Regions from separate parts of the Oceanobacillus sp. E9 genome, predicted to be linked through region 2. Evidence: riboswitches for the same ligand, from Rfam matches in the RefSeq annotation. Region 2 holds a riboswitch; each other region holds the start of a gene.
What was found. A riboswitch is a leader RNA that binds a small molecule or an ion and turns the genes downstream of it on or off. The one in region 2 is predicted to bind S-adenosylmethionine.
Positions count from the first base shown of each region.

Region 1: another riboswitch for S-adenosylmethionine. It lies ahead of AQ616_RS10735 (5-methyltetrahydropteroyltriglutamate--homocysteine S-methyltransferase); the one in region 2 lies ahead of AQ616_RS11795 (Fur-regulated basic protein FbpA).
Region 3: another riboswitch for S-adenosylmethionine. It lies ahead of ssuE (NADPH-dependent FMN reductase); the one in region 2 lies ahead of AQ616_RS11795 (Fur-regulated basic protein FbpA).
Region 4: another riboswitch for S-adenosylmethionine. It lies ahead of AQ616_RS02225 (iron-containing alcohol dehydrogenase family protein); the one in region 2 lies ahead of AQ616_RS11795 (Fur-regulated basic protein FbpA).

Region 1 is NZ_LSNA01000007.1:221,239-228,953, reverse strand. It holds gene AQ616_RS10755 (acyl-CoA synthetase) at 1-1,283, opposite strand, end outside; gene AQ616_RS10750 (3'-5' exonuclease) at 1,655-2,251, opposite strand; gene AQ616_RS10745 (CBS domain-containing protein) at 2,264-2,953, opposite strand; gene AQ616_RS10740 (MBL fold metallo-hydrolase) at 3,027-3,956, opposite strand; SAM riboswitch class I at 4,222-4,324, shown strand; gene AQ616_RS10735 (5-methyltetrahydropteroyltriglutamate--homocysteine S-methyltransferase) at 4,485-5,588, shown strand; gene AQ616_RS10730 (glutamate-5-semialdehyde dehydrogenase) at 5,666-6,913, opposite strand; gene proB (glutamate 5-kinase) at 6,910-7,715, opposite strand, start outside.
Region 2 is NZ_LSNA01000007.1:441,022-448,736, reverse strand. It holds gene AQ616_RS11830 (MFS transporter) at 1-991, shown strand, start outside; gene AQ616_RS11825 (GNAT family N-acetyltransferase) at 1,039-1,572, opposite strand; gene AQ616_RS11820 (DUF998 domain-containing protein) at 1,725-2,351, opposite strand; gene AQ616_RS11815 (ZinT family metal-binding protein) at 2,749-3,750, opposite strand; gene AQ616_RS11810 (HIT domain-containing protein) at 3,906-4,235, opposite strand; gene AQ616_RS11805 (class I SAM-dependent methyltransferase) at 4,263-4,982, opposite strand; gene AQ616_RS11800 (GNAT family N-acetyltransferase) at 4,996-5,514, opposite strand; gene AQ616_RS11795 (Fur-regulated basic protein FbpA) at 6,058-6,258, opposite strand; SAM riboswitch class I at 6,334-6,434, opposite strand; gene AQ616_RS11790 (HAD-IIIA family hydrolase) at 6,536-7,075, opposite strand; gene AQ616_RS11785 (hypothetical protein) at 7,072-7,371, opposite strand; gene AQ616_RS11780 (hypothetical protein) at 7,491-7,715, shown strand, end outside.
Region 3 is NZ_LSNA01000001.1:189,630-197,344, reverse strand. It holds gene AQ616_RS00860 (ABC transporter permease) at 1-819, opposite strand, end outside; gene AQ616_RS00855 (ABC transporter ATP-binding protein) at 812-1,744, opposite strand; gene AQ616_RS00850 (DoxX family protein) at 2,004-2,516, shown strand; gene AQ616_RS00845 (superoxide dismutase family protein) at 2,689-3,273, shown strand; gene ssuE (NADPH-dependent FMN reductase) at 3,475-4,026, opposite strand; SAM riboswitch class I at 4,119-4,226, opposite strand; SAM riboswitch class I at 4,351-4,460, shown strand; gene AQ616_RS00835 (LLM class flavin-dependent oxidoreductase) at 4,541-5,596, shown strand; gene AQ616_RS00830 (ATP-grasp domain-containing protein) at 5,610-6,554, shown strand; gene AQ616_RS00825 (MFS transporter) at 6,755-7,715, shown strand, end outside.
Region 4 is NZ_LSNA01000001.1:481,426-489,140, forward strand. It holds gene AQ616_RS02205 (hypothetical protein) at 86-397, opposite strand; gene AQ616_RS02210 (methionine ABC transporter permease) at 620-1,291, opposite strand; gene AQ616_RS02215 (methionine ABC transporter ATP-binding protein) at 1,266-2,303, opposite strand; gene AQ616_RS02220 (MetQ/NlpA family ABC transporter substrate-binding protein) at 2,344-3,165, opposite strand; gene AQ616_RS02225 (iron-containing alcohol dehydrogenase family protein) at 3,162-4,295, opposite strand; SAM riboswitch class I at 4,404-4,523, opposite strand; gene AQ616_RS02230 (SRPBCC family protein) at 4,731-5,162, opposite strand; gene AQ616_RS02235 (helix-turn-helix domain-containing protein) at 5,857-6,135, shown strand; gene AQ616_RS02240 (competence protein ComK) at 6,165-6,593, shown strand; gene AQ616_RS02245 (hypothetical protein) at 6,674-7,003, shown strand; gene AQ616_RS02250 (restriction endonuclease) at 7,133-7,715, opposite strand, start outside.

The DNA.
Region 1 (7,715 bases), 220 kb from region 2:
TTCTTACGGTCTACAATCGTTATAAAACCTTCTTCATCCATAAATCCTAAATCTCCACTATGAAACCATCCGTGCTTAAATGCTTCTTTCGTTTTCTCTGTTGCATATAAATATCCTGTCATCGAGTGAGGTGTTCGATGGACGATTTCTCCAACGGTTCCGCGAGCAACTTCATTTCCATCATCGTCTACAATCTTTGTCTGTACATTTAAACTTGGTAATCCAGCTGAACCTAATTTTCGTAGTTGGTCTTTTGGTTGTAATACCGTTGCTAACGGAGCTACTTCTGTCTGCCCATAACAGTTCCAGAGTTCGATTTGTGGAAGTCTTTCCGTCAACTCTTTAATAATTTCCATTGGCATAATTGCTGCTCCATAATAACCCTTTTTCAAGGAACTCAAATCTCTTTTATTAAAATCAGGATGACGCAACAAACCAATCCATACCGTTGGTGGGCAAAATAATTGAGTTACTTGCTCTTTTTCAATTGTTTCTAAGATTGATTCTGGACTCGCAGAAGGAAGAATGACACCACTTGAACCAATGTATATATTCGGACCTAAAAACACATGAAGTTGTGCACTATGATAAAGCGGCAATGCATGTATAGCAATATCATGACTTTCCATTTTACAATCAATAATAGTACTGACATATTCACTTACGATACTTTTATGAGTCAACATTACACCTTTTGGTTTTGATTCAGTTCCGCTTGTATAAAGTATATGTGCTAAATCATCATCATGAATTTCTACCTCTGGCATTGTAGAAGATTGATGAGATTGAATTTCATTTATTGCAATCCACGAATCTTCTATTGCCTCCTCTGCTGGATCTACTTCTAATACTATATAATGTTCAAGTTTTTTGTCTTCTGCAGCAGCTAATAGTAGATCTCTAAATTCATCAGATGCCATTACACCTACTGCCTTTGAATTTTCTAATATATATTTTATTTCTTGGGATGTAAGCATGTAATTAACAGGAATTAACACTGCGCCAATTCTGGCAAGTGCATACGTTACAAGTACAAAGTCTAAGCTATTTTTTGAAACTAAAATAAACTTGTCACCCTTTTTAATTCCTATATCCAGAAATCCATTAGCGGTTTGATTTACAAGATTATCAAGCTCTTGATAGGTTAGTCTTTTGTTTTTGTAAGCGATTGCATTTTTGTCTGGATAACGTTCTCTTGTTCTTGTTAATAAATCACCTAATGTATTTCTTCGTACTCGGTTAATTAGTTTATCTAACTCTGTATCGATTTGATTTAATTCCAATGACCTCACTCCCTGTATAATTATTTAACTATTATTATAATTCAGATATATGAGGTTGTCACTTTATTTTGTGATCTACATAGGCCTATTGCAAAAAAAGAGTTTACGCAAAACTTAAATCCAAATGATTGGATATTTAAAATCCGCTTCAGAAATATACTCCGCTTATGCTAAGGCGGCTGGCGAACCTCCGGATACTTTGCACTCCGGGTCTCAACAATGCCTCCTTTCCTGAGGACAAGGAAGACCTCGACAGCACGCATAAAATCGTTTTTTGATTTTCAAGGAGTCTCCGTATATTTCTGAAGCTTATTCTAGCTATCATCCGTCTTACAATCAAGACTGTTAGTTATGTCCTGGCCCTATATAAATTAGAAATATAATTTGGTTGATTTTGTAGCTTTTTGCTTTCTAGCTGTTTTTGCTCTTTTGGAAACGAGCCATCGTTCTATGAATTCTTCAGTTGTGCCTATTTTCTGCTCTGCTAAGGCTGCCAAAAAGATTTTTGCAGATGCTCGGGCATCATCCATCGCATGATGATGATTTAACGGTATCTCGTGGTAATTTGCAACTGTATGTAGTTTATGATTTTCTAATTGCGGCCAAATTAATTGGGAGATTTTAACCGTACAGAGCGACATATAATTTGGACATGGCATATCGTATTTATACAAAGATTGACGTAAGACACTCATATCAAAACTTGCATTATGTGCAATAAGTATCGTATCTTCTAAATATGCTGATAATGTGGGCCACAGTTCAGCAAAAGTCGGTGCTTCTTGAACTTGTTCCTCGGTGATTCCATGAACATATATATTGCGTGAACGAAATGGGGCTAATGGATTAATTAGTGAGTAAAACTCATCTATAATTTCAGTATCATTCATAATTACCACACCTATAGAACAAGCACTATTTCTTTTTTCGTTTGCTGTTTCAAAATCAATTGCTGCAAACTTAACCATTCAAAACTCCCCCTATATCTCCATGATATCCCAATTGGTAATAATGCCTACCAACTTTTCATCTTCTTTCCCTGTTTTTGTAATAAGCAAAGCCGCAAGTCGATTACCTTTTTCAACTTGTTCTGTAAATACGTCAGCAGCTTCATATACGGACATTTCCTCGCTTATAAAAAGATGATTATCTGATTTTTCGTATTCTAAAATATCTTTAGCAGTTGCATCCGTTATTTGTTGACCATCGTTCATAGAATTTGCTATCCATCGAGCAATGCCCTTGTGTGTAATTAATCCTTTAAAATCTTGATTCTCATAAATAGGTAACTTCGTTAATCCTCTATCTCTTACTACTTGAAGTAACTTTTGCATAGAATCGTTTAATTGGAATGTAACAACTTGTTTTATGAATGCATTCTTTACTTGTTTTGGACTTGTAAAATCTTCTTCTATTTTTTCGATACGTTCCACAATTGTATCATGAGGTTCTGCAATCGCATAGGAAACATCGATACGGTTATGAATAATTGCATTTCTGAGTTCAGCAAATTCCAATAAATCCTCGTAGTATCGTTTTATCGTAGCATTAGAGTCTGATAGAACTCGCACTGCTCTAGAGAAACCCATTTCTTTTTTGTTTAATTGTGATTTTAATGCTTTGTCAATACGATTAAATGCTGTGATAAAGCGCTCTGAATTTTTATACATATCTATTTCTCCTATCTTTGCGTTCTATCATTTTAACCGTTCAAACTTAACATTAAACATTCACTTATATCGTTTATTTCGCCTTGTAAAGTACTTTGCCGTTTTTTTCTATACTTCGTATGTCCTGATTTTCCGCTAAATAAATTAACCGAGTTAATGTCGCCATAAACTGACTGACAAAAGCTGTCCCTTTCATAGGTCCATAAATTTTAGTTGTTATTTTAAAAGCAGACATCGGTTTGTCCGATAAAAGTTGTTTGAGTTCCTCAAGACGAAAGAGATGTCGATTATAAGTTTCCATTATTCGTTCTGATAAATTTTCCATCTCTTTTCCATGACCAGGTAATGCTAATCTACTCGGATATTCCTGTAATTCTAATAAAGATGGTAAATAGTCCTTTAATGGGTTCAACTCTTCTCCCATCCATAAGCCAATCACTGGTGAAAGATGCTCTAACACATGATCACCTATAATCATTATTTCTTCTTGCTTATTATAAAAACAATAGTGATCAGGAGCATGTCCAGGTGTCCAAATTGCTTGAAAAGGCTGATTACCTAAGATGATTTGATCACCATCATCAAAAAATCCGTCTGGTTCAAAATCATAGATAAAAGAAAAATCCTTTATTTTTAACGGTAATGGCGGTGTACCATGACGTTTAATTAGTGATTTCATTCTTTCCATATGTGATTTCCGATCTTTTCCCTTAAGCATTTCTTTATATCCTCGTCTAGATACAAAGACGGGGATGGCATATTCCTCTTGAAACCATTTTGCTAATCCTATATGATCCTCATGAGTATGCGTTAATATCAGCTTTTCAATTTGATAATTATCCAAAACCGCCTTCCAAGTTTCCTTAGTTTCCGTGGCATAAATACCGGTATCTATGACAGTATATCCTTTTTCTCCTTTTATTAAATAGCAATTCACTTCCCCCATTGCACCTTTAAACCGCACTACTAATTGAAATATATCTTCTGTCATTTTCTTTAGCATGAAATACCTCTTTCTAACACCATTCAATGTATAAATGAGCATATTGTTATTTTATCGTTCCAAGATGGAATTGCAAGACAAAGGAACTAAAAATACATCAAAAGCAAATAACATAAAAAGATACTTTTTATTTTGAGATATCTATTCTTCCTCGAAAGAATGGTAGTTAAATTACTGTCGTTTACATACTCGATAAATATTTATTAAAAAACTATTGACATCCTATTCGATATCTTATAAAATTTCTATTAATTAAATATGACAATTCTTATCCAGAGAGGTGGAGGGACTGGCCCAAGGAAGCCTCGGCAACAGACTTATTTAAGTACTGTGCCAATTCCAGTAGCGTAAATGCTAGAAGATAAGAAGAGTATATCGTACGGTTTCCTGTACCCTCTTCTTACTTGTAGAAGGGGGTATTTATTTTTCCCCTATTCTCTGTACAGAACTGTCATATGTTAGTTTCATAGAGCAAGACCCTACTCTGTGAGACTAAACAAAATTTAATGGAGAAAGAAGGAAGGAAAAATGACAAAAACAATAATCAAAGCACCATTTCGAGCAGACCATGTAGGTAGTTTGCTACGACCAGAGCGTTTGCATCAGGCTAGAAAAAATTATTCGGATGGAAATATCTCAGAAAAGGAATTGAGAGACATTCAAACAGAAGAAATCAAGCGGATCGTAGACAAACAAATTGAAATAGGTCTACAAGCTGTTACGGATGGTGAGTTCCGTCGTTTATGGTGGCATACGGACTTTTTAGAAGAATTGAATGGTATTGAAGGATATATTCCAGAAAAAGGTTACTTATTTAAAGGAATTGAAACAGAGAGATATAACATTCGTAATAACGGAAAGATTAGTTTTCCAACAGACCATTCATTTGTCAAAGATTTCATTGAATTTAAACAGATAGTAGGGGAGCGTGCTGTTGCAAAACAAACCATTCCTAGTCCAAATCAATTATTTCACAAAGGAACACGCAACCCAGAAGTTTATCCAGATATTCAATCTTATGCAGAAGACATTATCACTACGTATCGAGATGCAATCCAAGCATTTTACGAAGCTGGATGTCGATACCTGCAATTGGATGATGTATACATTGCCGGCTTGAACGTAGATGAGTTAATAACATTTGAAGAAGATTTATCTCGTCAAGAGTTGATTGATTTATCTTTATATGTTGTAAATAGTGTACTTGAGAATAAACCAGATGATTTAATCGTAACTACACACTTATGTAGAGGAAACTATCGTTCTACTTGGGCATTCGAAGGCAGTTATGCTCATATTGCCCCAACCTTATTTGCTAATGAAAAAGTGGACGGATTTTTCTTAGAATATGATGATGATCGTTCAGGCAGCTTTGAACCTTTAGCTCATATACCTAATGGAGGACCACAAGTCGTAATTGGAGCAATCACTTCTAAATTCGGTGTGCTAGAGGACAAAGAAGAGATCATTAAGAAAATCAAAGATGCTTCACAATATATTCCGTTAGATCAAATTTCGCTTAGTCCGCAATGTGGATTTGCATCAACACATCAAGGAAATAAATTAACAGAAGAAGATCAGTGGAATAAATTACGTTATATCGTTGAACTCTCCAAAGAGATTTGGGGATAAGCTTAATAAAATCTATAAATAACTCCAAACTACTTATTAGACTTCCTATATAAGCTGAAAGTAGTTTGGAGTTTTAATTAATTGCGAATTTGGCCTGAGCCTGAAATCACAAATTTAGTTGAAGTTAATGCTTCCAGCCCCATTGGACCTCGAGCATGTAATTTTTGTGTACTAATCCCTATTTCTGCACCATATCCGAATTCAAATCCATCTGTAAATCTAGTTGAAGCATTGTGATAAACTGCTGCAGCGTCAACTTGAAGTTGAAATTGTTCAGCATTAATCTTGTTTTCAGTTATAATAGCTTCCGAATGACGTGTACCATATCGATTGATGTGGGCGATCGCTTCTGATACTGAACCAACTATTTTTACACTTATTTCACTTGCTAAATACTCCGTTTCCCAATCTTTTTCCTCTGCTCTTATAGCAGTTGGAAATCTCTCCATAACGAATCCATCCCCGTGAATTGTTATGTCATGAGATTGCATGCTTTTTAATAGTTCTAAACCATGATTTTCAAACCACTGTTTATGAATAATTAATGACTCGATTGCATTACATACTGATGGTCGTTGTAGTTTTGCATTCAAAACAATTTCCGTTGCCATCTCTACTTTAGCAGATTCATCTAGATAAACATGGCAGTTCCCTGCACCGGTTTCAATAACAGGTACCGTAGATTGTTTTACCACTGTTTCGATTAATTGTTTTCCTCCCCTTGGTATTAAAACATCCAGATATTCATTTAATTGAAATAGTTGATTCGCTACTTCTCTTCTAGTATCTTCTATTAATTGTACAGCTTCTTTTGGTATGGAGCTAGAAGTTAATGCATCATGAATTACATGAATAAGTGCTTTGTTAGAATGTATAGCTGAAGAACTACCACGTAATACTACTGCGTTTCCTGTCTTTATTGCAAGTGAAGCTGCATCAACAGTGACATTAGGTCTAGCTTCATAAACCATTCCAATAACTCCAATTGGGACCCGCTTCTTCGTAATAAATAAACCATTGTCTTTCTCTATTATTTCTAGGGTTTCACCAATAGGATCAGTTAATATAGTTACCTGTAAAATTGCTTCAGCTATATCTTGTAATCTTTCCTCATTTAATTTAATTCTATCGATAACCGAATCAGATAAACCTTTTTTCTTTCCCTCTTCTATATCCAGGACGTTTGCTGTTATTATTTCTTGTTTTTTATCTAGAATTGCTTGAGATATTAATTGTAATGCTTCATTTTTGTCATCAGTTGTAGATAGGGCCATTTGATAACTTGCTTGTTTTGCACTCTTAGCTTTCTCTATCACTTCATTCATAGTAACTCCTCCTTTATTTGATCAACCATAACCCACGAATCTCTGTGAATAACCTCAATAGCAGAAAGTTGCGTCACCTGTTTTGCTTTTTTTAATGTTTTGGCTGCTTTGAGCTCTTCCGATGAACAGCTCACTTGTCCTCTTCCTAATAATTTACTTCGATTATAAACTTCTACAACATCTCCATCTTCAAAATCCCCCTGAATATTTACCACACCAGCTGACAGCAAACTACTTCCGTTATACATAAGCGCTTGGGTAGCTCCATCGTCAATAAGTAGTTTTCCTTCTAATGTCGAGTGAAGAGAAATCCATTGCTTGCGAATGGGAATTTGTTTACTTCGAACACTTTTGACATAAGTACCCTCTCCATTACCATTAACTATTTCTAGTAATTTAGATATTCCTTCCCCCTTACCAATAAAAACAGGGACTCCGAGAGAAGTAGCAACCTTTGCTGCCATCAGTTTCGATTTCATACCCCCAGTACCTAATTTCGAACCCGATACATCTGTTTCCTGTATCATTTCGTCAGTAATTAAATCAATTGTGTCGTAGCGTTTCGCACTCACATATTTACCAGGGTGTTTATCATAAATTCCATCAATATCGGTTAATATAATTAATTGAGCTGCATGAATAGCTCCACTAACTAAAGCAGAAAGCATATCATTATCCCCAAACGTTAATTCATCAACTGCAACTGTGTCATTTTCATTAATAATCGGAATAACGCCTCGTTCTAATAACTCCAACATAGTAGAAGTAGCATTTTTATACCGTTTTTGAATCGAAAAATCAG
Region 2 (7,715 bases):
GGTTACAGTAAAGTACTCACCTAAACCCTTATTAATTGGATTAATATCTATATTTATTATAAGTAATATCGTTGCAGCACTAGCTCCAAATTTTGAAGTGCTTCTATTATCAAGATTGCTGTCAGCAACGATGCATGCACCTTTCTTTGGTTTAACCATGAGTCTTGCTGTTGAAATTTCTAAACCAGAAAAAAGAACTAGTGCCATAGCTGCTGTTCAAGGTGGGTTAACTATTGCTGTTATGCTTGGTGTTCCATTCGGATCGTTTGTTGGTGGTTTTTTTGATTGGAGACTTGTTTTTTGGATTATAGCCTTATTAGGTGCGATTACTTTAATTGGTTTACTTTTAGTTACTCCGAACATTAGGCCAGCAGAACAACCGAAACTTAGAAAAGAATTAACCGTATTAAAAAATAAAAATGTACTAATGATCATTGCGGTTATTGTCTTTGGTTTTTCTGGTGTTTTCACTGCATATACGTTTAAAGAACCTATGTTAAGAGAAATTGCTGGTTTTGGCGTGACAGGTGTCACAATCGGGCTGTTTTTATTTGGGCTAGGAGCAGTTATTGGCAATTTTGTCTCGGGAAGAATTCATCCTTCAAAGTTAACCGAACGTTTAATCGTTACCTTAGCAATACTTGGTGCAGTGCTATTTTTATTTACATTTTTATTATCTGTACCATTTCTTGCTTATGTTGCATGTTTTCTATTTGGAGCAGGAACATTCGGAACCACTCCAATTCTAAACTCAAAAATTATTCTAGCTGCTACAGAAGCACCAGCTCTATCTGGTACCATTGCCGCTTCCGTTTTTAATCTGGCAAATTCTATTGGTGCAACATTAGGAAGTTTACTATTAAATTCTGGTTTTTCTTTTTCACAAATCACATTTGTTGCAGCTGGAATGATATTATTCGGTATGCTATTGATGATAATAACGCATAAGATAGAAGATAAATCATTATTCTCTATTGCTACTGATAAATAGGTTTTACAAAAGAGGAGACTCTTCGGAATAGAGTCTCCTCTTTAATATTATTTATAATTCCACTCTTCCCGTAAAATCCCCATACGTATAGAGTCGTAATACTCTCCATTATAATAACGGACTTTACGTATTTTTCCTTCCATCATCATTCCTAACTTTTCAGCAACACGAATCATCCTCTTATTTCCAGACCATGTAGTCAAACCTACTCTAACTACAGGCAATTGATCAAATAGATGGTTTATCCATAACTTTAAAGCTCTTGTTCCATAGCCTTTACCCCAATTATTGCCTTCATAAAAGATAATCCCCATCTCTAGCCAATTCTTTTGTTCATCTTCATAATAGTAAGAAACTGTACCATATACATCATTATCTACACAAATTATCCATCTAGATTTAGTATCAATCCATGAGTCAGATTCTTTCAAGAAACGTTCATAAGAAATACTTTTATGGGAGAAGTATGGAGCATCCCATTGCTTCCACTCGGGTTTATCTTCTTTGTAAATTAATTCCCATAGACGTTTCAAATCTTTTTCTTTAATTGGCCGTATTGTCAACTCTCGATCTTTATACATGTGTATCCTCTTTTCATTAAAATTTATACTACCAACGATTAAAAAGAAGATTAAAAGAATCAAACTACTTTTCAATCACCTTTTTAACTGAAATCTGGTTCATTGCTATCACACCTTTCAAAATTTAAGTAAAACATCTTTCCTTTAAATATTCACCTATACGCACCTTTATTATTAGCTAAAATAACTGCTAAGACAGTACCCCACAGAAATGTAACACCATAAAACATACGTTGAAGTAGTCCTGCTGGTAAAGGGATAAAGATAAGTAGCACAATAAAAACTACTAAAATGATGAGAGAAACCAATATGCAATAAGTCCACCATTTCCCTCTGACTAATAATTTTCCAAATAACCATAACCCAATTAAAAAAGTCACCATTCCTAACTGTGCAAAAATAGAATGCCAGAATAAATTTACATCTGCAGGAATAAATCCAGAAACAATATTTCCTAATGCTAATAACAATAAACAAATAGTACCTATCCGATTCTTTTTATTTTGTTCTAGCTGTTGAGAAAGATATAGTATCCCTATTGAAAATGTAATCCCGTTAACAATAAATAATATATTCATCCAAAAATGATAAGGAGAGCAAATATCATAAGCTGCTAAAGCATAGGTATATTCGCCACAACTCGTAACTCCCAAATCACTCATTGCATGATCCATCAAACTATACGGAGCGATGGAAGACATCACAAAAAAAGGTTCAATTACAAAATACATACAAGTAAGAATCCAACTTGTTATACCAACATTTTTAGAGATTTTCATTCCAATTACTCCTTATATTTATCCCGTTTGTTACAAGCAGAATATCCTAAGTTTTACTTAATAAAATTAAAGAGATCTGTTTGTTGTTAATCGGTACTAAGTATTATTTCTATATTCATATCCTATTTTCCTTTTATATTTTCATATGAATAAATTTAGTATGGATTATAGGAAATACTTGGCTTTGATTGTATTGGAAGACGACGACTCGTGGTCAGAAAAAAAGAGCTTGAAAATCCAGTAGGAAAAGTGGTTTTCTTTAACCTAGTTAGTTAAAGCCGTGCCTGCTAAAAAGCTGCCGTCTGCAAAGAAAATTAAACTGATCACCATTTAATATGAAATTGATTAAAAAAGAGAACCCAATTAATATCGGATTCTCTACTTGCTTGCAAATATATTAGTGTGCGATCATCTCATGAACGATATCTTCTTCACTCATTTCAGATGGATAGTATGTTGGCCAGTGTTCGACTTCTTCTAACAACGCTTGTCTGTCATCCCCCCAATAAAGGTGGAAATGTCCAGAATCAGTTGGGAATATTGAATGATCGCTAAATTGAATATAAATTGGTAAGCCTTCAGACTCTTCATCTAGTTTAAATATAAATCTTACTCCTCGATTTCCTGCTTCATAATTTAAAATTTCATACCCATCATATTGGTACTCACCAGTTTGTTCTTCTTCTCCCTCAAAGAAAGTTACTTCATTACCATTAATGACAATTCTATTTACGTCAGTTACATAACCAGTTTCATAATAATCCTTGTATTCTTCTTCTGTCATGTCATCACTTTCTTCAGCTTTGTGTGCATAGACTTCATCTAGTGTACCATTTTGATGTAATGGATATACAGATTGCCAATCGCCTTCCCAGTCTCCTAAAGTACGATCTTCTACTTGTTCATCTTCAAAATAACCATTATAAATTTGTTCAGATTCTTCATCATGCGCATGACTATGTCCATGCCCGTGATCATCTATTACAACTTCTATAACTTCTGATTGAGCATAAGGTTCATGATTATCATTAAACAATACTGCTATAATTTGTTGTCCATCAGTTTCCGCATCACCAAAAAATTTCGTATCATCTAATTCTGGTACTGCTTCCCATTCATCACTGGATGAATCTCTTATGTACCAATGCCAATGATCAAATTCACTATCTTCTTCAAGCTCTGCAGTTAATTTGATTAAATCACCTGTATGATAATGATCAGATACTCCATTAATATTTACTTTTTCTGGTGCATCTCCAATCTCTACCTCATGATTATGATCATTTTCTTCTTCAGCATTTGCTCCTTCTTCGGAATTATCATCTGCTGATTGACAGCCCATTATAAATAGTAGACTTAGTAATAGAACACTAAATCTCTTTCCCCATATTTTTCTCATAATGATTCTCTCCTTTATTAAATCGTAACAGTTACGACTCGTAATGATTACGATTTAAATTATACATAGCAGTTATATGACCGTCAAGATAATTTTTAAATAAAATAAAAAAAGTCTCTACCTGAGACTTTCGTTTTTTTTAAACTAAACAATTATTATCTAAATTTCTTTCCAGATATTATATGCCAATGAAGGTGTTTTGAATCTTGATAATTACCTAGGTTTGTAATGACACGACACGCGCCATCTTCTTCCTTTACCATAGTTGCAACCTGCTTGATTACAAAAAACAACTCCAATAATAAATCATTATCTTTTTCTTCCAAAGAAAGAAGAGAGTCAATATGAACTTTCGGGATGGCAACTATATGAGTGGGCCAATATGGATTTGTATGATGGTACGCTAATACATTTTCTGTTTCCACGACCTTCTCCACTAACGTATTACCACTTAAAACTTCATCACAATAAAAATCTTCCATCATATACTCCCCCTCCATATTTTCTGATCATTATTTTGTACCATAGAAGATAAATGATGATGATTCTTCACTTGCCTCTTTTAATTCCCAATCTCCATAACATTTAACATCAGAAAATCCTGATTTTTCTAAGGCAACCTTTACTTCTTTTTGATTACGAAATCGCAATTGCAGTTTTTCACGTTGGATAACCTCTCCAGACTTAACACTTTTTACAGTTTCATAGAACGTAAATATTTGTTTTTCGTCCATTCCATCGTATTCGGTCCAAATTTCTAATTCTTCTCCTGTCTTAGGATGTGTTGCAATATCGGGTGTTTTATCTGCCATCCATTTTTTCCACACTTCAGCCTTTGGATTACGTGTATCAAATATGAAAGAACCGCCTTCTTTCAATGAACGAAAAACATCACTTGTTACTTGCTCCCAATCCACATCTGTAAGAAACACTTGCGCAACATTTGCAGTCATAATCACCACATCATATGTGTTTGTCTTTAGATCCCCACTATCTCCAATAATCCATTCAACTTGATTGGATGTTTGTTTCGTCTTAGCAAGCTCAATTGCTTCTTTATTTGGATCGATTGCGGTTATATCAAATCCTGCTTTAGCAAAATGTAAGGTGAGCCTTCCTGTTCCACAACCTAGATCAGCTAGATTTTTCCCTTTTATCTCTTTTAATAGGGAAAGAAAAAATGTATCGTCTTCACCAAACCTATTTAATTGATCATAAACTAGCGGAATCATATATTACCTCGCTTTACTGTCTTTTTAGTCTCTTACCGAAAATCACAAATGCTTTTCCATCTTCATTTGGATAAAATTGCTCTTTTACTAGTTCCCAATGCTGGTTCTTATAAAATTGTATAGCAGTCATATTATCTTGTTGTGTTGTCAAAATTGCTGTAGTTGTTTTGGCACCTTTTAACAGACTGTCTAATAATTCTCTTCCATATCCTAACTTTCGATAATATGAGTCCACGATTATTTCAACAACTTCATAGCAGTTGGAGAGCCAATCTTGATACTCCTGTTGATTCAGATGATTAGCAATAAGATCATGGTAATATTGACCTTTCAATGAAAAATAACCATAAGCAAAACCAATTAACTTATTTTCTTCCGATAGAATCATATGCCCTTGAAAACCATCATAGTCCATATGTTTCTTTATTCGTTGGAATATCCCTTCAGAATCTTGTCTCCAAACTTTACTATATAATGTGGAAATTAAGTTAACATCCTCTTCACTATGTATTGATTTAAAGTTTATTTGCATACCAGTCACCTCCAACAGACTACACTCCATTTTATCATTCAATTCAGAAAAATACATAATTCTCATTCATTTAATAATATATAATATCTATTAGGGGTGTGATTGTATATGAAGATTTTTAGAATAATGATAAATTACATCAGTATAATATTTATGTTAGTATTTTCCAGTTCTTGTGATAGCACTTCTATTAATAACATTCGAAATGCCAAATTTTAAACTCAGGATAGCCTTATTGGAAATATACAGACAATAAACAATGATATTGCTATTGTTAAAGTAACTAAAGGGTCAATTTTAAATTCTGGAAATCAAGTAACTGTTGATTTATCTGTAGAAGAAGAAATTACTTTTGAAGTAAGTGATAAAGTTGAAGTCGGATTTACTGGAGAAGTCAGAGAGATTGGTCCGCCAGTCGGAATAGACACTATCTATGTAAAAGTAATTGATAATTAAGTAATTTGCTATGAGTAATACATTTGATGTAAAAATGGAATAAAAAAACCTCGCAAATGCGAGGGTGATGTTTTTATCAACATATAGTTAGAAATTCTCCCAATGAATGGCACTTTTACCAGCATGTGGGTGATCATTAAATTGAAGCTTAAAGTATTCGTATTCTAACTCTGCGGTAGTAAGCTCATAAAGATGTTTGTTCCCTTTTTTAAAATGATTAGATGCAATTAATTTCTCAATTAATTCGTTTTTTCTTCTTTCTGATTCATCTTCATTCCAGAAAGCCATATTTAAATCCTCCTCTTCTATAAGTATGATCATGGCAAAGATAAGAAGAGAGAATTTGTATATTACGATAACCTCAACTTATCTTTCAAGCTAATGCTTGCAGGATTTAGCACAGATAGATGCACTCTGTTGCTGAGGTTTCAACGGGCCAGTCCCTCCACCTCTCTTGATAAGTATATTTTTATAAACTTAATTATAAACTCATTAATCCGATTTGTCTACTGCGATTTAATTCTGCAATCTATATATCATAAATTGATTTGTTTCATTCATTTTTCTATGATAGGTGATATCGATTACTAATCCAGTTTACTGCTTCTGTAAGATTCTCTGCAACAAAATCAAGTTCAATTTCTTTTAGTTTTTCAAAATGGTCATGAAGCGTTGACATTCCTGCCCCTGTTTTTACTAATATCTTTACTGAATTTGTTTTGGAAGCTGCTACCATATCACTCCATCTATCGCCAATTACAACACAGTTATTTAAATTTAACTGATATTTATAAGTAGCTTCTTTTAACATACCAGTACTAGGTTTTCGGCATTTACAGCCTTCTTTATGATGATGTGGACATAGAAATACATCATCAAAACCAAATCCCATTAATTCTTTATAGAAATCTTCTTTACTCGCCTCTCCCAATGAAATACCTGGTTGATTGGTAAATGAAAACACTTGAACAAATTGTTTAAGATAATCTATATTCTTTTTCGAATTCGTAAACAACTTAAAGTCATCTGGATAATGTACCTTATCATCTCCACCAATGGTCCCATCCCTATCTAAAAACACTGCTTCAAGCTTTTTGTTTATCATGACTCCCTCATCCCAAAAATGGAAGAAATATTTAAAGTAACCGTTAAAGCCAATAGTATTGCAGATATCAAAACTGTGCTACCTGAAACATCCATTAAAGCTGACCAATCCTGAATTTTCACGAGGTGATGCTGATAAAATAACTGAAAACATATTGCAATAGAACATGCACTTAGACTTACTAACATTAGAATAATTTTTTTCAATTTATGTTTATGTGTGGATAATAGATTGATAACGGGAAGAATTAATGCTATTATCCCTAATATTACACTTGCTAGATTTAATATTGCCATTGCTAGTTTTCCCCCTTTTATTAAATAGACGTAGATTTATTTATAATAGACGCAAAATTTTAATAAATACTCAATTTAGATTATTGTAGAACTTTATAGCTATTTAAGGAGAGCCGAAAATGAAATTCACTTTAGAAATCATCCGTATACTCATAATTTTTGGTCTATTGGGATTTATTTTCAATAAAGCTATTATGTTTATCTATTCATCCATCGGTATTCAATTAGATAATTATTATGGAGGATTAATTGCTGGTATTGGTATCATTATTTCTATTTTTGTATTATATCGGAACAAATTACAATTCTCTGGATTTTATAAAAGTGATAAAAATGTAAAATTA
Region 3 (7,715 bases), on a different contig from region 2:
TACTAATAGGATGGTTTCAGGTACGAATATATACTCCAAAAGAGGAATATCGAGTTGCCATACAGCAACTGGAAGAATGATACCAATAAATACGACAACTTGAATTAATCCAAGTACAAAGTAACCAATAATTTTTCCTTGCATAAGTTCTGATGGAGTTAATGAAGATAAAATGATTTCTGCGATTTTATCCTTCTTTTCTTGCGAAGCGCTTTGGAAAATCGCCATTCCAGTAAACACAATGGAAAGCATAATTACTCCTGCGAAAATACCTGGTACGATTTGTTGAAGGGTATCCGCCATTGCTTCCGATTCTTCATTTGCATCAATCGTTGTCTCATCTATAAAGACAACTGGTTGTAATAACTGCTCAGCTTCTTGATTAGAGAGTCCAGAGTCTGTAGCTCTCATTGCTTGGAGCGGAGCACTTAACGATTGGACTTGGCCAATAAAAGCAGGATCAATATCTTCGCTTAAATGCATTGGGACAAAACCTGACTGTATTGCATCTTCAAAAATAAACAGATATGCAGTATTATCCTCTTCGACTTCATCTAGTTCTGCTTGACTTACATCTGTAGATTCTATCTGCCAATCCAATCCTTGCTGATCTACAATGTTTTCAAACTCTGAAAATACTTCCATTTGATCATTTACATATACTGTCATTTGTTCGGATTCATTTGAATCTGAAAATAGACTACCGATGAAATAAAATAAAAGAAGTAAAAGAGGAGAGATAAATAGACCAATCACAAATGTTTTATTCTTTAGATTACGTTTTATTTCCCATTTGGCAACTTTCCAAGCATTATACATAAATCTCACCTTCTCCTTTCTTTATTAGATGTTGGTTGGTAGCGATATCAATAAATATCTCGTGGAGTGAGATACGATTAAGCTTCAGTTCTGAAATATGTAAATCCTCAGGTAATTGACGTAACCAAAGAGGTGGATTTACATCTTGATTAAGATGGAGAATAGTCGTATCTCCATTTTGTTCAATTCGGTCAACGTTAGGAATTGTTTGCAGCTGTTCGGTGCTATTTTTCCCTGAAATTGTACATTTAAAGTTAGCATATTGTTTTTTCACATCATCTAATGTACCATATATTACTTTTTGTCCGTTTTGGATCATAAACAATCGATCACACATTTCTTCTACCAAATTCATTTGGTGAGAGGAAAGTAAGATTGCTGTTCCGTTAGCGGCAAGTTGTGAGATCTCGTCTTTAAAAATGTCCTGACTGACCGGATCCAATCCTGAAAAAGGTTCATCTAAAATTAATAAATCAGGTTCATGGATAATTGAACCAATGAATTGTACTTTTTGTCCCATCCCCTTGGACAATTCTTCTATAGATACATTTTCTTTTCCTTCTAAATCAAATTTTTTTAAGTAATAAAGTACTCTTTCTTTTGCTTGTTGAATTGGATAATCCTTTAAATCTGCTAAATATAATAGAATATCCATGACTTTTACATTTTTGTACAATCCTCTCTCTTCAGGTAAATATCCGATTTTATTTTTAGGTATTCCTTTCCCATTATAATTAAACTGAACAGTTCCACTATCAGGGTACATAATTCCCATAATATTACGAATTGTAGTAGATTTTCCTGCACCATTAGGACCAAGAATAGCCATGATTTCACCACGGTGAACTTCGAATGAAATTCCTTTTAAAGCTTGTTTATCTTTAAAAGACTTTTTCAAGTTATGAACATGTAATAAAGGCTCCATTCAATTACCTCCTTGATTGAATTTATTCATCGATAGTATAAGTACGCTTTACTTATGTGAAAAGTTTCAATTTAATTTTAATTGTTCAAAAAGTATTCACTACTTTGTTACTAATATGTGAAAACATTCACGAAATGTGGTTCCAATAACAAGAAGGTGCTATTATAAAAGTGTGATAAGGATATCCTATAAAACAATATGTGAAATGTTGAACAAATGTTATTAATTCATTTAATTCCAAATAAGGAGTGAAAAGGCAATGATGAATTTTATTAGAAATCATAAAGTAGCTGCAGGGTTATGGACAATTATTCGAGTGTATATAGGTTATGTTTGGTTAACCAGTGGTTTAGGTAAATTAATGGGGGGAGAATTTGATGCGAGTGGATTCTTGCAAGGAGCTGTTGCTCAAACTGGTGGTGAACATCCAACAGTTCAAGCTTGGTGGGGTGCCTTTTTAGAAGCAGTTGCTCTACCAAATGCCGATTTATTTACAGTTTTAGTAATGTGGGGAGAAGTATTAGTAGGTATAGCATTAATTCTTGGATTATTCACAAACTTCGCTGCTTTAATGGGTATCACCATGAACTTCGCATTCTTATTTAGTGGAACAGTCAGCACCAATGCACAGATGGTGTTACTGACAATCTTCATCATCGTAGCTGGAGCAAATGCTGGTAAATACGGATTAGATCGTTGGGTAATGCCATATATGAAACAAACTTGGAAAAATAGAAAACAGAAACAAAATAAAACAACAGTAGCTGCTTAAAATAGGAATCTAAAACTCCCAAACGAATAGTTTGGGAGTTTTTTAAATAATTATAATGGATTTTACAATTACATATTATGCCAAATTTCGCGTTTAAATCTAAGCTAAGTTGTGAATGATAGATATAGGTAATAATTATATATTCATATCTTCAACGAAAGGAGTAAACATAGTGAAAAAACAATGGGTATATGTATTGTCGTTTATGTTAATTACCCTGTTACTGATAGCATGTAACGATGATCAAACAGGGCAAGAAAATCAGGATAAGGGTGAGGAAGCAGTAGAATCGAATGCAACTGCAGAGGAAGAGGTTTTAGTCTCACTAGAAAATAACGAAGGACAAGTTGTTGGAACAGCTACATTAACAGAAGGTGAAGAAGGAGTTCATATCTCATTAGAGGGTGAAGATTTACCAGCAGGAGAACATGGTTTTCATATTCATGAAGTAGGTAAATGTGAATTGCCAGATTTTGAATCAGCTGGCTCGCATTATAACCCAACAAATGCTAAGCACGGATTTAATCATCCAGAAGGACCTCATGCAGGTGATTTAGAGAACATCACCGTAAATGAAGACGGAACCGTTCAGGCAGAAGTTGATGCTCCAATGGTGACTTTACAAGCTGATACGGAGAATACATTGTATACAGAGCAAGGAACCTCATTAATGATTCATTCCGGTCCAGATGATTATAGGTCTCAACCATCTGGTGACGCAGGAGATCGTATTGCGTGTGGTGTAATAGGAGAATAATTAATTCCATTCTTAAACTTTAAGAGACTAGGACAAAGAATAAATGTTCCTAGTCTCTTTTCTACTTTATTATAATTGTGTTTGGTGGAAGACTGTATTTGTATATATGAGATTGGTCCTGGGTATGTCTCCATAGACCAGTATTGATACATCGTATCAAAAACGTTAAAGAAATTCGTTTATTCATTGATTAAAGTCTCCTCAATAAGTTGTTAATGCTTGTGTCGAAGTTCCTTCAACCATTTGTGCAAAATAGTCCACCTGTTTCTTTGCTCGTTGTAAGATATTATTATCGATAATAGGGATTTCGTGTTGTTTATCTATTTGTTCATCTAAAAAATATAATCCTTTGAGGTTATGTGCTTTTAAAGTTGCGAGAACAGGTTTTAATGTGTACTCAACCGCTAATAAATGTGCAGGGCTGCCCCCTGTCATAATTGGTAAGACTGGTGTGTGTTTAAGTGCATCCTGGGGCAATAGATCAATTAAAGCTTTCAAAACACCCGAATATGCTCCTTTATAGACAGGAGAACCAACGATGACACCATCTGCCACTTGGATTTTTTGGGTTATATTCTTAATAGCCGCACTTTGAAAATTCCCTGTAAATAAATCTTCATACGGCACATCTTTAACAGAAATATGGGTTACAGAAAATTTCTGTTGGATTAGTTGATCACCTAAATAATGTAAGACCTTTTCTGACCTAGATAGTTCGGAGGGGCTGCCGGACAATGTCACAATGTTGTTCATTTTACCTATCTCCTTTGAAAATAAATTAGAATATAAGAAAACCCGCGATAAGCTTAACAAATAAGAGCGTCGCGGATTTTTTTTAATCTGGGCTCTTATCTTTCAAGAAATATAACTTGCTGGAGGTAGCACCTTTCTAATGAAATTAGAGGTTGCTGAAGCGTCAACGGGCCAGGTCCCTCGGCTTCTCTTGATAAGATGTATTAATTTTTTATATATTCTAATATATCAATCCCGATAAGTCAACTTTGTTTTGTGAGGAAATTTAATTGACAATTCTATCAGCTTGTATTATTATCGTTGAAACAAACTAAATAATGAAATATCTTATCCTGAGAGGTGGAGGGACATGGCCCACAGAAGCCTCGGCAACAGGTTCTAGTTTGAATACTGTGCCAAATCCATCAAGCATTTTTATGCTTGGTAGATAAGAGAAGACGGTGACAGAGCTCTTTTCTTATCTAAGGAAAGGGCTTTTTTAGTATTATTACAACTATAGACATGGGGGATGAAAATGAAGTATGGTTTTTGGTTGCCGATTTTTGGAGGTTGGCTTCGTAATGTAGAAGATGAGCAGATGCCTCCTACGTTTGAATATGCGAAACAGGTAATTCAGCATGCTGAGGAATGGGGCTATGATACGACATTAATTGCTGAATTATATTTAAATGATATTAAAGGGATAGAAGCGAATTCTTTAGAAGCTTGGACAACAGCAGCCGGGTTAGCTGCTGTAACAAATAAAATTGAAATTATGACAGCGGTTAGACCGATATATCACAATCCAGCAGTAATTGCGAAAATGGCTGCTAATATTGACCAATTAAGTGGAGGAAGATTCACGCTAAATGTTGTTTCTGGATGGTGGTCAGAAGAAGCGAAACAATATGGTGGAGACTTCACTGAACATGATGAGCGGTACGATAGAACAATCGAATTCCTAGAGGTTTTAAAAGGACTTTGGACGGAAGGTACCTTCTCTTACTACGGGAAATTTTATCAGGTAGAGAATACGAAGTTAGCACCAAAACCTATTCAACAACCGAATCCAATTCTATATGCTGGGGGAGAAAGTGAAAAAGGGAAGCAAGTAATTTCTACTTTATGCGATGCATATGTGATGCATGGTGGAACAGTAGAAGAAATTCAAGAAAAAATAGGTAATATGAAAAATCGGAGAAATAATCTCGATAAGGAAGCATTGCAATCATTTAGTATGGCTGCCTACGTGATATGTAGAGACTCTGAGGAAGAAGCATTACAAGAGTTGGAAAGAATTACATCAATAAAAGACGAAAAAGGATATGCAGGAATGAAAGATTTTACTTCTAAATCCCAATTAGAACAACAATTACAAATAAAAGATTATTCTGTTTCGAACAGAGGGTTACGTCCGAATCTTGTAGGGACGCCTGAACAAATTGCAGAAAGAATAATAGAATATGAGAAAGTTGGTTTGGATCAGCTATTACTACAATGCTCCCCTCAATTGGAAGAGTTGGAACGATTTGCTAAGCAAGTGATGCCGAAAGTAGAAGAATTAAGAAAGAAGACATCTACGTTACACTAAAGGAGTCATGATAATGAGTAAAATTTATGTTTTACATGAAAATATGGAATGGACAGAACATCTTATAAAACGATTTAATGATTTAGAACTTCCTTATGAAGATTGGTTACTTCAAGAAGGACATATAGATTTACTGAGTGAACCACCAGAGGGAATATTTTATAATCGCATGAGCGCATCCTCTCATACAAGAGGAAATCGTTTTGCGCCAGAGTTTACAAATGCTGTGTTAGCGTGGTTAGAGTTTCATGAAAGAAAGGTTATTAATGGTAGCCGTGCCCTACAATTGGAAGTAAGTAAAGTTCAACAATACTTGGAACTTGAGAGGTTTGGTGTAAAAACGCCAAAAACAGCTGTAGCAGTTGGAAAAGAGAATATCTTAAAAGCAGCAGAACAATTTGAAGGAAAAAGTTTTATTACCAAGCATAACCGAGCAGGAAAGGGATTAGGTGTACAATTATTCCGATCAACGCAAGCTCTTCAATCGTATGTGAATAGTAGTAATTTTGAAGAACCGATAGATGGTGTAACGTTATTGCAAGAATATATTGTTTCTCCAGAGTCTTATATTACACGTTGTGAGTTTGTAGATGGGAAATTTGTATATGCTGTGAAAGTGGATACTTCAGAAGGATTTGAGCTATGTCCAGCAGATGCTTGTTCTGTGGAAGACTTATTTTGTCCAGCTGGAGAAGAACCTGAAAAACCTGCAAAATTTCAAGTTCGGGAAGGATTTAATCACCCAATAATAGAACAATACGAGAAAGTTTTAGCAGCAAATGATATTCAAATCGCTGGAATCGAATTTATAGAAGATGCGAATGGAAATATTTTTACGTACGATATTAATACCAACACAAATTATAATTCAGAAGCAGAAGAAAACTATGGAACTTACGGAATGTTGGAAGTTGCGAAATTTTTAGAAAGAGAATTAGAACAACTAAAAGTTAAGTAGTAAAAGAGAAGATGTAGAGATAACGAGCAATGATTTGGATCTTGGTAACAAGACAAAATGATTGCTCGTTTTTTTGTTAGATATTTCATAAACCGAATAATTAGTAACTCTAAAATTAGGAGAGTCGATTGATTTTAATTATTAAAAAATTCTTGTATAATAACATCGTAATCTAACTAAACATAGAGGGAAGTTTTTTTATGGTGCAAGAAGTAAATACTAAAACTGACTTGGGTAAAGAGAAAATTTGGTCTAGGGACTTTCTATTTATTTGGATAGCGAATTTTTTTATTTTCCTAGGATTCCAGATGACATTACCAACGATTCCATTATTTGTAAAAGAACTTGGCGGTAGTGATCAAATGGTCGGTATTATTGTTGGTATATTTACATTTTCAGCATTACTGATTCGTCCCTATGCAGGGCATGCTTTAGAATCGAAGGGAAGAGGATTTGTTTATTTGTTAGGCTTAGGCATTTTTGTCATATCTGTGGGAGCTTATGCATTTACAGCAAGTCTTGTATTACTTGTCATTATTCGTATTGTCCAAGGAATCGGCTGGGGATTTTCTACAACTGCCGGTGGAACTGTTGCAACTGATCTTATACCGCCAAAGCGTCGAGGCGAAGGTATGGGTTATTTTGGTTTATCAGGAAATATTGCATTAGCATTTGGTCCATCCCTAGGATTAACATTAGCTGGTATTATTTCGTTTAGTCAGTTATTTTTATTTTGTGCAGTATTTGGTTTAATTGCATTATTATTTGCCTTGAAAATTCACTATAAAAAAGTGAATTTATCACCGCATAAAACACAAGTAGCTCGATTTGATGTGTTTGAAAAATCTGCTATACAACCTTCCATTCTCTTATTTTTTATTACATTTGCATTTGGAGGAATTGCTACATTCTTACCCTTACATGCAATGGAAAAAGGAGTAGAAGGCATTCATTTGTATTTCTTGATTTTTGCTATTTTTATTATGATATCTCGTACATTTTCTGGTCGAATTTATGACCGGAAAGGACATAAATATATATTTTTACCAGCAGCAGTATTGATTTTTGTTTCCATGTTGCTGTTATCTTGGTTACCTAGTACGGCTATTCTATTGACGGCAGCTGGATGTTTTGGATTAGGATTCGGAGCGGTCCAACCAG
Region 4 (7,715 bases), on a different contig from region 2:
AGGTAAAGGGCCAAATAGTTTCAATCTTTACTATAAATTTTTTTAATCAACAATTATTCAATCCTCTTCACTTAAACAAATCCCATTAAGCTAATAATTCTTCTTTTGAAACAATACTCCATTCATTTGCCATAAGTTTGTCTATATAGTCGTTGATACTAATATCCTCTAATTCTATCGCTAGTGGATGTAGAGAGACATAGCACTCATTTGTCGTATAATTTATAGTAACTTTTACAACCTCATAGCCATTATGAAATCTTGAGTCAAATCCGGGATCGTCAATAATATCTCCTTTAACAGGGCGAATCATTGATTCAAATGTTTTCATTACTATTTGACCACAATTATTTTTTTCTTTTGAAGATGTTAGAAAAATGATCATTTTGATTTTCATTCGCTCGCCTCTCTTTAACTATGAATTTGTTACTTACAGTATAACATTTCTACGAACACCTTCACCCGCACCCCCAAACTTATCGAGATAAATCTCAAGATACGAAGCTATTTCCTTTATCACCATCGGTTTTCTTCCCAAAAAACACCTCCTTTTGGTTCTTTCATTCTTATAATCGAAATGATGAAAGTCCAAAAAAGAGGTGTTTGGGGTTAAATTATATTAATCTTTTTTCAATCTTGCAGCAAAGTAATTGCCGAGTGATTGTAATCCTTGTACTAAGATAATCAGCAGAATAACGGTTACGTACATCACATCTACTTCATATCGTAAGTGACCATATCGATATGCGAGGTCGCCAAGGCCTCCACCGCCAACTAAGCCAGCCATAGCAGATGCTCCGATTAGTCCGATGATCGCAATTGTTAACCCGAGAACAATAGAGGAGCGAGATTCCCGTACAAGTACATGCCACACGATATGTCTCGTTTTAATCCCCATCGCTTCATATGCTTCAATGACACCACGGTTAACTTCCAGTAATGCAGACTCCATTAACCGAGCGATATAAGGCGCCGTATAAACGACCAATGGAACGATAACGCCTTTGACGCCGATCGATGTTCCGACAATAAATTTTGTAAAAGGCAGAATGAAGAATAATAGAATGATAAACGGAACCGAACGAATAATATTGATGACGATATTCAACACATTATAAACGAGTTTATTACTGAGTGCTTTCACTGGTCTGGTTAAAACGAGTAGAATGCCGAGAGGTAACCCAATCAAGACTGAAATAGCAAGAGAGATACCGACCATCTGAAACGTTTGAATCGTCGACGTCCATAAATCCGAACCCCATGCATCAAGAAACGCGTTGATTTTCTCCATCGAACGTCACTCCTTCCACATGTACTTGTTGATCTTGTAAAAATTGAAACGCATCGTTTATCTCTGCTTGTTCCCCTTTGAAGTGCACGAGTAGCTGACCAAATGCTTCTTCCTTAATTCGTGTAATACTACCGGACAAAATATTCGGATAGATATTGTATTTTTTCGTTACGAGCGCAAGCGCCGGATCTCCCGATGATTCTCCGAAGAAAGATAATTTAGCTACTTGGCCATTCTCACTCAATCGATCTACTAAGTCATCCGGAATGTCATGCGAGAATAAACTGTTCACAAACCGCTTCGTTGTCCGTTGCTGTGGTGAAATGAAAATATCTTTAGTATTGCCTTCCTCAATCACTTCGCCATTTTCCATGACAGCGACCCGATCGCAAATTCGCTGGATGACATTCATCTCATGCGTAATCAGCAAGATCGTAATTCCGAGTTCTTTATTTATTCGTAATAATAGATCTAGGATCGCCTCTGTTGTATCTGGATCGAGTGCACTTGTCGCTTCATCACTTAACAGAACTTCTGGCTCATGAGACAATGCTCGGGCAATCGCCACTCGTTGTTTTTGCCCACCGGAGAGCTCTGACGGGTATGCATCATGCTTGTCGGCTAAGCCAACGATATCCAAGTATTTCTGCACCCTTTCCTTTACTGCCTGTTTATCGAGGCCAGTTAATTTCAGCGGAATAGCGATATTATCGTAGACAGTTGCTGTCTTTAATAGATTAAACCCTTGAAAAATCATCCCGATATGACTTCTGGTCTCTCGGAGTTTTCCTGCCTTTAACGTGGTTAATTCTACATCATTTACTTTTACCGATCCTTGATCCGGCTGTTCCAGTAAATTCACACAACGAATCAATGTACTCTTCCCGGCGCCACTATAGCCGATTACGCCATAGATTTCGCCTTTTCCAACGGATAAAGAAACATCTTTTAATGCATGAATATCTCCTTGTTTTCCTGAAAAAGTCTTTGTGATGTTCGTTAATTCAATCATATGTTTATGCTCCTTCCGTTACGCTCATTTCCTTACTCCCTTACCATGAAGGAATGAGCGATCCGCCAAATTCCTCTTCGATGAATGTTTTGACTTCTTGACTACGATAAATATCTGCTAGTTTCTGGATGATTTCATCGTCTTCGTTTTCTGCCCTCACCGCAGCATGGTTAATGTAAGGAGAATCTTTCGGCTCAATATAAATAGAATCTTCCGTAGGGGTAAATCCGGCTTCGATAGCAAAATTTGTATTAATCGCAGCTGCATCCAATTCCTCTAACTGACGTGCAATCTGCGCAGAATCTAGTTCCACAAATTCATAATTGCCGTTATTCTTATCAATGTCACGAACCGTAGAATTAATTCCTGTCTCCGAATCCAACTCAATTAAACCAGCTTGTTCAAATAGTAAAAGTGCACGACCACTATTTGTAGGGTCACTAGGCAGTCCGATGGTGGATCCCTCAGGTAATTCAGACACATCATCGACATCTAATGAATAAATCCCCATCGGGAAAGTAACGGTATCAAATGATTTCACTAAATCTAAGTTTCTATCTTCTTTAAACGCATTAAAATACGGTTCTGTTTGGAAGATATTTAAATCAATCTCCCCTTCAGCTAAAGCAACGTTTGGCATAACATAATCCGTGAACACCTTTGACTCGATTTCGATGCCTTCCTCTTCTGCTAGTTCCGTTACTTTTTCAAGAATTTCTTCATGTGGCCCTGCCGTTACACCGATGACTAATTTTTCATCATCGTACAATCCTTGACCCGACCCGCTAGATTCCTCACTGCCACACGCAGCCAATAATGATATTGCTAAAAATACGATCGCTATTAATAATCCTTTTTTCATGATGTTTTCTCTCCTCTTTTTTCCGTGTAATAGGCTTGATTATATTTCTCTACTTGCTGTAACGCACCAGCTAATGATTCCGCCGTAACTTCCTTATTCATAAAATGAATCGACTCTTGCGGCAGAATTGCTTTCTGAATGATTTTCTCCACGAGCTCCGTATTGGTTACATCAATGCCGATTCCTTGTAAACTAGACGGCAATTGCCATTGATCGTAAAAATCGAGTAGACGCAAAAGCTCATCCTCTTTGTTTTCGAATGCCAATTGGCCAAGAATTCCGTATGCGACGAGCTCTCCGTGTAAGAAGTTTTTTGCCTCGATTGCTTCCGTTAATCCATTATGTAGCGAATGCGCACCGGCAATTCTCCCTGCTTTATCGCCAAATCCGCCTACCATTCCACCCGTGATGATGATCGCCTCGATAACTCGAATAAATGCAGGCGTAACTTGTTTAGTGCGTGCGGCATCCAGTGCAGCCTTTCCATCCTTCAGTAGTACATCCCGGCAAATCCCCGCAGAAAATTGTGAAACTTTCACTGGTACAGGCGCTTCTTCATTCGGGTAAAAACTCTCGATCAATGCATCTGCTTCATAAAATTTTGCCAGTGTATCACCTATCCCCGCCCTTAAATATTCTATTGGGGCATGTGCAATGATAGCTGGTTCTACTAAGACAAGCGTCGTCGCCAACGGAAAATCCGTATAATGTGTAAATGCCCCATCGCTGTCATAGAAAACACTAAGCGGTGTCCACGCAGCACAAGTCGCAGAAATCGTCGGAATTAAAATCGATTTAACATCTGCTTTCACAGCTGCGGCCTTCGTAATATCGAGCGCAGTCCCGCCGCCAATACCAATCACAGCTTCCACAGAATGTTGATGAAGCTGTTTCGCTATGGTCTCTGCTTTTTCTAGCGTGGTATGACCTTCGATAAAGATGATATTCGGTTCTACTTGCTCCACTAATACATAAGGTAAATACGGCTTTGCCGCCTGCCATGATTTCTTCCCTGCGATAACTTGTATACAGTCAACTGATAATTCTTCAAGGAGTACAGGAATTTCCTCTAAGACATCAGAGCCAATCCGATAATGACCAGGAGCTCCTTTAACAATAGATGTGGACATAAACCCTTCCTCTTTTCTCATGGTGTAAATTTTTTTGGGAAACTAAAAATGCCTCCCGATTTGAACTCGAGAGGCATAACATAACAATATGTAAGTCATTCATCACCTCTCTTATTTCTCAAAATACTATCCGTATTTTGCAGGATTTAGCACCTATTCATCATTGGAATTAAGATGAACGGTTGCCGGGCGTCACAGGGCCAGTCCCTCAGCCACTCTCAATAAGAGATATTAGCGTATTTAATTTTAATTATCATACTATTACGGTTTTTACTAATTGTCAATAAGGGATTTTATTTATAACGTCAGATTAATCATTAGTGTCCTTAAATTGAATTGAGGAATCCTTTTCTTGCAAGTTATTATCCTTGCTTTTGTACTCTTTGGTAGAATGCTTGAACCTTAGAATTACTATCCTCTGCCTTTCAATGATAACTAGAACTTTCGTTTTTGATAAGGCATACCTACTTCTTCTTCGCAATACTGTTTAAGACTATACAGAAAAATAGCCCAATTATAATTACAAATGCGATAACATGTGGTAACATCCTTCCAATTCATCTGCCGAAATGTGATTGATGTCTTCCCATTATTTTCCTCGATATCAAAAGAAATAGTCGTACCTATCCATTCTGCATCTCCCGAATCAACACATTGCCACACAATTTTTTTATCGGGAACAAGCTCATCAATTCTCATCTTTGTTAAGTCATTTTCACCAAATCGGAACTCATTTATAAAACCTATGTGATTATTAACTTTTAATTCATTTGTCCATATTTCCGAAAGGCCTTTCTCAGTAGTCAATGTTTCGTACACTAGCTCCGCTGGAACATTCACACTTTGTAGATGCTCAATATTCGCCATATCTCATCTCTCCTTCATTAAAGAATTTCAAATCCACTTTTATTTTACCTCATTACAAATAATGTGGTTTCTTATCGATTGCTATTTTTTGGATACTTCCCTGTAGTTATTGCCTTCCTTTTTTACATTACGTCAGCGTCAGTATTTTACAAATATCCACACTTCATCCCAAATAATCGAACTTTATTTAAAATGATCAATCTTATTTTAAAGCCACAGCAAAACCAACTAAATGACTTTGAGTAGAGTGTAACATCAAAAAATTCGGATTTCTCACGCTAAGAAGGTTTGCTTCTTCGACGTTTAAAATACTACTAACCGTTAGACCGGGAAGCCTTTAGGACGTTAACCACTGACAAATCGCTTAATCCATAATACGATCGGGCGTGATAAGAAAAGAATAGAAGTCTAATTCTCAATGTTGTAAGTGAGAAATTAAGCTTTTAACAATTTGGTTGTCTTATTATCGATAACCGTATATTTTACAGGTATCTTGAAGTAACCCCCTTTTTCACCATAAAATCCGAATACCCAATTTTATATGATTCCTATTTGTTGATATTTTTATTTTAACTTTAATTAGACAATGATTATACCGTTGTTTTATCATTTCCACACACAAAAAGGGTCTTGCAGGACGTGTTCTTCCCCTTTGCTGAACAGGATAATTTTTCTTAAAAAAGGAAGATTATACTTGCGATTTAATGAAGAATTACGTAAAACAATGGGAATACGAATGCGAAACGCTAGAGAAGAAAAAGGATTAACACAAGAACAAGTAGCGGAAATTAGTGATTCCGATGACAAACACATCGGAAAAGTAGAAAGAGGAGAGAAAACTCCTTTAATATCAACCATGTATGGATTTTGGAAAGCAACCGATATAGATATGAACCAGCTCTTTCGTGAATTACAAGAACTCGAGAACCAATTAGAGAAACAACAATCACTAGAGGAAGAAAATCTAGAATAACTCCATCTACTTTTAATGGTATCTCCTCTATGACTATGGCTATTTACCCTACATATAGACCTGATGTTTCTTCTATTATTCTCGAGCAACAGAAATCAATAGAGCATAAGAAAACCCCTCTTCAACTCATTAAAGAAGGATGCTTATATCATTATTCCACTTATGAAGGCAGAAAAACTGCTACATCCTATCACACTGGTTTCAAACGAAAAGTGCCTATAGTAATCAGCGTCTCCCAACAAATTATTGCTTTCCCCACCTATGCTACGACTAATAATGAGTGTAGCTGGATTTTCTATCACCATGTTCAATCCATTCAACCGCAAACTACTAATGACCAAGGAAAATCGATCATCACATTCCGTAATGGAATCCAACTCCCTATCAGCATCCCTGCAACGTTCTTAAAACAACAAATGATAAGGAGTTTAGCTTGTTACTATAGTTTAAACAAATAAATTAATAAGAAATTTCTTATTATTTGTTGCACAATTTCACACTAAGCGAGACAATAGTACTAGAAAAGAGGAGTGAAATGATGAATAATGAAAATAATATCGCCATTCCAACAGAACTACTTCAGGATAGAAAAGTAGAGATTACTTTTTTCTCAGAGATAAAAAAGAATCTAGGAATCCTTGGTTTGTCTGAACAGACCGATGCTTATATATTACACCTGTATCGCTTGTTCTATAACGATTCAAAGGGTAAGTTTGAACCAATTCAGCAGTTAGAAGCCTTTCAATTCCAAACAGAGTCAGAGATGCATCAATTTATCGATAACCTACCTAATATCAGCGCCTTAGATATGATCCTCCTCATGAATCCGACTACACCACCGAGAAAGCCGTTTTCGTTTTTGATGTAACTATATAATTAAATAGATAAATCTCATACTTATCAAATAAATTGTAAAGCCGGAAATATTTTACTACGTGTAAAATTCACCGGCTTTTAGTTTTGAGAGTCTCGTCTCTGGATAAAATAGTTTTAACAGTTATTCTTCAAAAAAATCAATATCAAGTCTTTTGGTAACAAATACTTCTTCATTTGTCGTTCCAACATCGTATTTAAACATCAAATCTGTTAATTGCTGACCATCAATCAATATAACTCGTTTATCGATTGAATCGGCATAATCATAAGCATTCTTAGAAAATTTCGCTGTAGTAATGAATATTCCTTTTGAAGCCTGCTTTCCTACTAGACTACCTACAAAACTTTGAATATCCGGCCTTCCAACTGTAGATTCTTTTTTCCATCTTTTCGCTTGTAAATAGATCATTTCTAATCCTAGGAAATCTTCTTTTATAATCCCATCTATACCTTCATCACCTGATTTCCCAATCGCCGCTCCTGCATCTTTTACAGAACCTCCATACCCCATTGCTACTATTAAATGAACAATTAATCGTTCAAAGAATGCTGGTGAACATTCTAAAATTTTTTCTAAAAGGCCATCCTGAAGTTCCTTTTTTAGAATGTTGTAGTTTTCATCTATTAGCTCTAAAGGTGTCTTTTGTTCGGTATTATTTATATCATCATTGGTGTCTTGATTAGCCTTATTAATAAACTCATTA